2 regions of the Xanthobacter cornucopiae genome follow, and region 1 is predicted to be linked to the other one. Evidence: predicted binding sites of a transcription regulator. Region 1 holds the regulator's gene; the other holds the start of a gene.
What was found. The regulator PhoB, encoded in region 1, activates phosphate uptake and scavenging genes when phosphate is short. The targets are predictions, from matches to a motif close to TGTCATNNANCTGTCAT.

Region 2: a site for PhoB is predicted at 1,661-1,677, ahead of V5F53_RS11830 (YdcH family protein). Genes of this name have one in related genera too.

What each region holds. Positions count from the first base shown of each region.
Region 1 is NZ_CM195531.1:3,612,843-3,617,031, reverse strand. It holds gene pstA (phosphate ABC transporter permease PstA) at 1-67, shown strand, start outside; gene pstB (phosphate ABC transporter ATP-binding protein PstB) at 169-993, shown strand; gene phoU (phosphate signaling complex protein PhoU) at 1,013-1,741, shown strand; gene phoB (phosphate regulon transcriptional regulator PhoB) at 1,815-2,516, shown strand; gene V5F53_RS15965 (GcrA family cell cycle regulator) at 2,748-3,284, opposite strand; gene V5F53_RS15960 (aspartate aminotransferase family protein) at 3,884-4,189, shown strand, end outside.
Region 2 is NZ_CM195531.1:2,691,497-2,695,685, forward strand. It holds gene V5F53_RS11815 (protein-disulfide reductase DsbD domain-containing protein) at 1-450, shown strand, start outside; gene V5F53_RS11820 (peroxiredoxin) at 546-1,031, shown strand; gene V5F53_RS11825 (YdcH family protein) at 1,113-1,319, opposite strand; gene V5F53_RS11830 (YdcH family protein) at 1,715-1,894, shown strand; gene V5F53_RS11835 (ABC-F family ATP-binding cassette domain-containing protein) at 2,087-3,907, shown strand.

The sequences.
Region 1 (4,189 bases):
GCTGATCACGGTGGGCGTGCTGGTGCTCAACGTGGCCTCGCGCCTGGTGCTGTCGCGCGGCCACTGACCTGGGCGCGCCGCCGATGCCGCCCGGCGCCCTTGGCGCCGGGTCACAGAACATCTCCAGCCCGGCTGGCTCCGGGACATCCAATTTCAAGTGAGGCTCAGATGACGTCTGCGGTCGATCCCACCCTCAGCATCGCCACTTCGGTCGCGGCCCGGCCGGACACGCCGCCGGCGCCGGTCAAGCTCAAGGTGGAGAACCTGCAATTCTACTATGGCCAGGGCCATGCGCTGAAGAACATCAATTTCGATATTCCCGAGAAGCGCGTGACCGCCATGATCGGCCCGTCGGGCTGCGGCAAGTCCACGCTGCTGCGCGTGTTCAACCGCATGTACGACCTCTATCCCGGCCAGCGCGCCGAGGGGCAGGTGCTGTTCGATGGCGTGAACATCATCGGCAAGGAGCTGGACTCCACCGTGGTGCGCACCCGCATCGGCATGGTGTTCCAGAAGCCGACGCCCTTCCCCATGTCCATCTATGACAACATCGCCTTCGGCGTGAAGCTGCACGAGCGGCTGAACAAGGCGCAGATGGACGAGCGCGTCGAATGGTGCCTGCGCAAGGCGGCCATCTGGGACGAAACCAAGGATCGCCTGCACACGTCGGCGCTGGGCATGTCCGGCGGCCAGCAGCAGCGCCTGTGCATCGCTCGCACCATCGCGGTGAAGCCCGAAGTGATCCTGCTCGACGAGCCGACCTCGGCGCTGGATCCCATCTCCACCTCGAAGATCGAGGACCTCATCGACGAGCTGAAGCGCGACTTCACCATCGTCATCGTCACCCATAACATGCAGCAGGCGGCGCGCTGCGCCGACAATACCGCCTTCTTCTATCTCGGCGAACTGATCGAAGTGGCGCCTTCGGACGTGATCTTCACCAATCCGAAGGAAATCAAGACCCGCGATTACATCACCGGCCGCTTCGGCTGAGGGGAGAGGAATGCTTCAGATGCCCGACCATACCGTGACGTCGTTCGACGTCGAGCTCAAGGAAATCGGCCGCAAGGTCGTGGAGATGGGAGGCCAGGCCGAGCGCCTGGTGGCGGACAGCGTCACCGCCCTCATCAAGCGCGACGCGGTGCTGGCCCAGAAGGTGGTGGGTCTCGACGCCGTTGTCGACCAGGTGCAGCGGGACATCGAGGACAAGGCGGTGCTGGTCATCGCCAAGCGCCAGCCGGTGGCCTCCGACCTGCGCGAGATCGTGGCCGCGATCCGCATCGCCAACGACATCGAGCGCATCGGTGACCTGGCCAAGAACGTCGGCAAGCGCGTCATCGCCATCGAGGGCGAGTACCATCCGCAGCAGCTGGTGCGCGGCGTGGAGCACATGTCGGAACTCGTGCTGGAGCAGCTCAAGGAGGTACTCGACGCCTATGCCGGCCGCAACGAGGCCAAGGCGCTGGACGTGTGGGGCCGCGACGACGCCATCGACACCATGTACACTTCGCTGTTCCGCGAGCTTCTGACCTATATGATGGAAGATCCGCGCAACATCTCGGTGTGCACGCATCTCCTGTTCTGCGCCAAGAATATCGAGCGCATGGGGGATCATGCGACAAACATCGCCGAGGTCGTATACTACATGGTCACCGGACAGGTGCTGCCCGAAAGCCGGCCGAAGGCCGATGCATCGAGCGATACCACCGTGGCCTTCCCCGGCCGCACGGTACAGGGCTGACACGGGGCCGCTGGAGCGGCCACCGCCGATCCGGCGGCTCGACGATAGGGGTGTGGGACATGGGTGAAGTTCTGTGCCGGCGCGCATTCTGATCGTCGAGGACGAGGAGCCTCTGACCCTCCTGCTTCGGTACAACCTGGAGTCGGAGGGCTATGCGGTCGAGAATGTCGGGCGCGGCGACGATGCCGAGACGCGACTGCGGGAGAGCGTGCCGGATCTGGTCATCCTCGACTGGATGCTGCCGGGCCTGTCGGGCATCGAATTGTGCCGGCGCCTGCGGACCCGGCCGGAGACCGAGCGCCTCCCCGTCATCATGCTGACGGCACGCGGAGAGGAGACCGAGCGGGTGCGCGGTCTGGCGACCGGCGCCGACGATTATGTGGTCAAGCCGTTCTCTGTGCCGGAGCTGGTGGCGCGGGTGCGGGCCCTGTTGCGGCGGGCCAAGCCCGAGCACGTGGCGACCCTGTTGCGGGCCGGCGACATCGAGCTGGACCGGGAGACCCATCGGGTGCACCGGGCCGGGCGCGAGGTGCATCTCGGTCCGACCGAGTTCCGCTTGCTGGAATTCCTGATGCAGAGCCCCGGCCGGGTGTTCTCGCGGGAGCAACTGCTGGATGGGGTGTGGGGCCAGGACGTCTATATCGACGAGCGCACGGTGGACGTGCACGTCGGCCGCCTGCGCAAGGCCATCAACCGTGGTCGCCAGTCGGACCCGATCCGCACCGTGCGGGGGGCGGGCTACTCGTTCAACGAGATGTTCGCACGCGCCCATTGATGGCGCGGCCGTCCGGGCGCGGCCGTCGACGGGACCGCCGAGTGTTCCGTGCCCTGGGCGAGGAGGCGGGCCGGCGGATGCGATGGCCCCCCGACGGCGCGGTGTCTTTGCCATTCGGTGAGGGTCTAGACGAAAACGGCCGCGGGCGATGTCGCCTGCGGCCGTCTTGGTATGCCTCCCGCCCTTCAGAGCGACGCGGCCGCAGCTGCGTCGCTCCGAAGCCGACGGGTCTCAAAGATAGGCGAGGCGCCGGTCGCGCCGCCGGTCCTGGACCGGCTGGTAGGCAATGCGGGCGTGCTGGGTGCAATAGGGCATGCCCGGATTGCTTTTCGCGCCGCAGAAGTAAAAGCTCTCCGTCCCGGGCTCGCCCAGGGGCCAGCGGCAGGTGCTTTCGGTCAGGTTCATGATGGTGCAACGCTGCGCCATCGGCACCACATTGCCGCTCACCTGCGGAACCGGAGCCGGAGCGGGAGCCTCCTCCGGCAGGTCGTCGAATTCCGCCGCGAGCGCAGTGTTGCCCTGCGTGGCCGGGCGCTGCGGACGCGACGGGTCGCGGGGCGCCTCGGGACGTCCGCCGGGCCGCGTCTGCTGCTGGGGGCGGGTCGGCGCGGTTGCCGTCTTGGCCCGGCCCGACAGGCCGAGCCGATGCACCTTGCCGATCACCGCGTTGCGGGTGATGTCTCCAAGTTCATTCGCAATCTGGCTCGCGGAGAGGCCTTCGCTCCAGAGCTTCTTCAAGAGTTCGACGCGCTCGTCATTCCAGCTCATCGCTCTTCTCCAATTTGCCGCATCTTGCCGGCGCCGGCTCAATGCGGCGCCGCGTCGACACCTCACCGGCAGCACCGCCATGCTGCCGCAGATGTCCCGGACTCCCTTCCCGAGCCCTCATGCGCCGCGCATGGGGAAGGTTAACAACCCATAGGTCCCAGGAAGCTTGATCGCACGAGATATCGTAGGCGATGGAGGCTACGCTACAATATGGGCTTTCGGCGCGACAGAGTCGGTTAACATTCGCCGGTCGTTTTCCCCAGATCGTTGCCCGTCTGCACCATTTCGCGCGGGAGCTTCCGGCGTGGTGCTCTGATCGGTTGACCTCGCGCGCGCGATCATTAGTATGATCTTCGTCGGGCCGCTCCCCCCGCTGGGGCGGCCCTTTTTAATTCTCGCCTGCCCGGACCCCTGTTCAGGGATCTTGACGGTCCCTGGGTCGAGGTGTCCGGTTGTCCCGCACGACGCGGGGCGCCCCAAGGGCCGATCGCGCGGGGGAAGTCTCTTTTCCCACGAGACCTTGGCTCGCAACCAGGAGTGGAGGCGTCGTTCGCGCCCGGTGGTTCGTCGCCGGGCGGACGCGTTTTCAGGAGGATCACGTGATCACCGCCGTTCTGCCGACCTATGCGCGCATCGACCTCGAGTTCGAGCGGGGAGAGGGCTGCTGGCTCGTCACGACGGACGGGCGACGTTTCCTGGATTTCACCGCCGGCATCGCGGTGAACGTGCTCGGCCACGCCCACCCCTATCTGGTGGAGGCCCTGAGCGCTCAGGCGCAGAAGCTCTGGCACACCTCGAACCTGTTCCGTATTCCCGGTGGCGAGGCCCTGGCCGCGCGCCTGTCCGCAGTCACCTTCGCGGATACCATGTTCTTCACCAATTCCGGTGCGGAAGCGCTGGAGTGC
Region 2 (4,189 bases), 920 kb from region 1:
CTGAATTTCGCCGTCTGCGAGGCGCTGTGCATGCCCGCCAACGCGCGGCTCGCCCTGGCCCTCGACGGTCCCGTCGATGCCACGGCGGCGCAGCGCATCGCCGCCGCCCGCGCCAAGGTGCCGGAGCCGGTGGCGCTGGGCGCCGATGGCGTCCCCGCCATCCTCGCCGCCCGCATCGACGCCACGGCGACGCCACCGCGCCTGGAGGTGGAGGCGCGCGTGGCCACCCCCATGGCCGATCTGTTCGTGGAGGGGCCGGACAGCCACTGGGCGCTGCCGCTGCCGCAGAAGACCGCCCTGCCCGGGGGCCTCGCCCGCTTCACCCTGCCGCTGGAGGGGATGCCGCCCGGGGCGGAGCCGCGCGACACGCGCCTCACTTTCACCCTCTCGGACACGCCCCGCTCGGTGACCGCCGAAGCGGTGCCCCAGGCCGCGCCGTCATCGCGATAAGGCGGGCCGGGCGGCGGTACCGGGCCTTTCCTCCTCCGTAAAACCCCGTATTGTCCGGTCGCGGCCACTTGGGCCGCGTCCTCGCGGAGAGAGCCATGTCCATCTCGGTCGGCGACAGCCTGCCCGCCGCCACCTTTCGCGTGCCGACCGCCGACGGTCCGGTGCTCAAGACCACGGACGAGATCTTCAAGGGCAAGCGCGTGGTGCTGTTCGCGGTGCCCGGCGCCTTCACGCCCACCTGCCACAAGAACCACCTGCCGGGCTATGTGGCCCATGCCGAGGCCATCCGCGCCAAGGGCGTGGACACCATCGCCGTGGTGGCGGTGAACGATCCGTTCGTGATGGGCGCCTGGGAAGCCGTCTCCGGCGCCGCCGGCAAGATCCTGTTCCTGTCGGACGCGGATGCCAGCTTCGCCACCGCCCTGGGCCTCACCCTGGATGCGTCCGCGGGCGGCCTCGGCATCCGCTCGCAGCGTTATTCCATGCTGGTCGAGGACGGCGTGGTGAAAACGCTGAACATCGAGAATGCGCCCGGCAAGGCCGACATCTCGGGCGCCGTGGCGCTGCTCGCGCAGCTCTGAGCACGGCGCAGCTCCGAGAATAGCGCGGCTGCGCGCACGGCGCGGGGCGGGGGCCTCCCGGTGCGCCAGCGCGGCGCGCCGTCAGGCGATGATGTCGGGAAACATCTGGTCCTCGAGATGGGTAATGCGGTCCTTCAGCTGCAGCTTGCGCTTCTTCAGCCGCTGCAGCTGGAGCACGTCGGAGCCGGCGACCCCGGTCAGCGCCTCGATGGCCACATCGAGGTCGCGATGCTCCTGCTTCAGCCGCTCCAAGAGGATCTTGAGATCCCGTTCCTCGTCACTGGTCATGCACCCATCCGTCGCAACCCGCGCCCGCCCCGTGCCCGCCGCCCCGCGAGGGAGCCGCGGCAGCGGCGATCCAGCCGCCGCACCGCACCACGGGCCATCCGCCGTCTTCCCCGCCGGCCCGTCCCGAACCGACGGCCTCCGACATCACGCCCCCAACCCGCGCCCCACCAGGACAAGCCCCGGCGACGGTCCCGAAACGATGCCGCCGATGCCTTTTCAGGCGGCGCGCTCGCGGCCTGGGGACGCCGCGACACCCGCCGCCGCGCCCGACGACTATGGCATGGGCGTTTCGCACTGCAAGACATCTTCCCGCGCCGCTCGCAAGAAAGGTGGTCGACTCAGTGTCAACTCCGTGACACACTCCATGGCGTGATGCAGACAGGGAGTGGCTCAGCATGTCCATCCAGTCGCACGTTCAGGAGTTGAAGCGTCGCCACGCGGCCCTCGATCAGGAGCTCGCCCGCGAACTCGCCTCCCCCGCCACGGACTCCGTCCGTGTTGCGGAGCTCAAGCGCAAGAAGCTTGTTCTCAAAGATGAAATGAGGCGCCTGGGCGGCGCGACCACCTTCCATTGATACCGGTTCGGGATGTCGTCGACGTCGGGCTTGCGCCCGGCGGTGATCGTAGCACTGCGCATGCGGCTGCGAGCCCCTGGGCCGGCGTCCCGCGTGAATGATATGTCGCATTCACGACAAAACCGGCGTGGAGCAGCGGCCGTGGAACGCACCCCCTTTGCGTTCCGGCGCCGGTGGCTTTAAGCGGGCGTCATGGCCCCACCGCTGATCCTGCTCCAAGACATCCACCTGCGCTTCGGCGCTACCCCTCTGCTTGATGGGGCGGAACTCTCCGTCTCATCGGGCGACCGCGTGTGCTTGGTCGGGCGCAACGGCTCGGGCAAGTCGACACTGCTCAAGGTGGCGGCGGGCTTGATCGCGCCCGATGACGGGACGCGCTTCTTCCAGCCCGGCGCCACCGTGCGCTATCTGCCGCAGGAGCCGGACTTTGCCGGCTTCGCGACCACCCTCGCCTATGTCGAGGCCGGCCTCGGACCGGGCGACGAGGCGTATCGCGCGCAATATCTTCTGGAGCAGCTCGGCCTTACGGGGCACGAGGATCCGGCGCACCTGTCCGGCGGCGAGGCCCGCCGGGCAGCGCTTGCGCGCGTCATCGCCCCCGAGCCGGACGTGCTGCTGCTGGACGAGCCCACCAATCATCTCGACCTGCCCGCCATCGAATGGCTCGAAAGCGAGCTGAAGGGGCTGCGCTCGGCGCTGGTGCTCATCAGCCATGATCGGCGCTTCCTGGAAACCCTCTCCCGCGCCACCGTGTGGCTGGATCGTGGCCAGACCCGCCGCCTGGAGCAGGGCTTCACCGGCTTCGAGGCTTGGCGCGACGGCGTGCTGGAGCAGGAGGAGACCGAGCGCCACAAGCTCGATCGCAAGATCGTCGCCGAACTGGACTGGCTGCGCTACGGCGTCACCGCCCGGCGCAAGCGCAACGTGCGCCGGCTCGGCCTGCTGCATTCCATGCGCAAGGACCGGCGCGAGGAGCGCCGCGCCCAGGGCAATGTGAAGCTCCAGGTGACCGAGGGCGAGACCTCCGGCAAGCTGGTGATCGAGGCCAAGGCGATCACCAAGGCCTATGGCGAGCAGACCGTGGTCAAGGCCTTCTCCACCCGCATCCAGCGCGGCGACCGCATCGGCATCGTCGGCCCCAACGGCGCCGGCAAGACCACGCTCATCAAGCTGCTCACCGGCGAGCTCGCGCCTGATTCGGGCACCGTGAAGCTCGGCACCAACCTGGAGATCGCCTCCCTCGACCAGAAGCGCGCCGCGCTCGCCCCCACCACCACCCTGCGCGACGCGCTCACGGGCGGCGGCTCGGACTCGGTCATGGTGGGCGGCACCCCCAAGCATGTGATGGGCTATCTCAAGGACTTCCTGTTCACCCCGGAGCAGGCCAACACGCCGCTGTCGGTGCTCTCCGGCGGCGAGCGCGGCCGGCTCATGCTGGCCCGCGCCCTGGCGGCGCCCTCGAACCTGCTGGTGCTCGACGAGCCCACCAACGACCTCGACCTCGAAACCCTGGACCTGCTGCAGGAGATGGTCGCCGACTATTCCGGCACCGTGATCCTGGTGAGCCATGACCGCGACTTCCTCGACCGCACCGTGACCAGCGTCATCATGGCCGAGGGCGGCGGCGTGTTCAGCGAATATGCCGGCGGCTATTCGGACATGGTGATCCAGCGCGGGCGCGGGGTGGAGGCCAAGGCCAAGGCGGCCGCGCCCGCCGCCGCGCCGAAGGCGGAGGGGCCGGCCAAAAGCGAGGCCGCGGCCGCCGGCAAGGGCCGCAAGCGCCTGTCGTTCCATGAGCAGCATGCATTGAAGACCCTGCCGGCCACCATCGAGAAGCTGAAGGCGGAGGCCCAGGCGCTCGCCGCCGTCCTGGCCGACCCCCAGCTCTATGCCCGCGATCCGGCCCGGTTCGAGAAGACCTCCGCCGCCCTCGCCAAGGCCCACGGGGCGCTGGACGCCGCCGAGGAGGAATGGCTGCGGTTGGAGATCCTGCGGGAGGAGCTGGAGGGCTGAGCCCCCAAGCCCGCCCCCCAAGCCCGGCCCCCAAGGCCGGCCCCCCAGCCCGCGCGCCCGCCGGCCCAGCCGGCGGGTCGGGATGCGCCTTGGGCCTCCTCCCCCTCCCTCCGCCCGGCCCACCACGGCCCGGCACTTCCCCGTGCGGGCGCTCTCGTCCGGAAAGGCCATCCCGGCGTGGGGCTCTCCGCCCGTTGGGGGGGCGTCCCCTGCAGGCGCTCTCTTGCCAGCGCGGCGCGCGGGCCTATAGTCCGCGCCGGTTTTCCCCTTATCCCCTTGCAT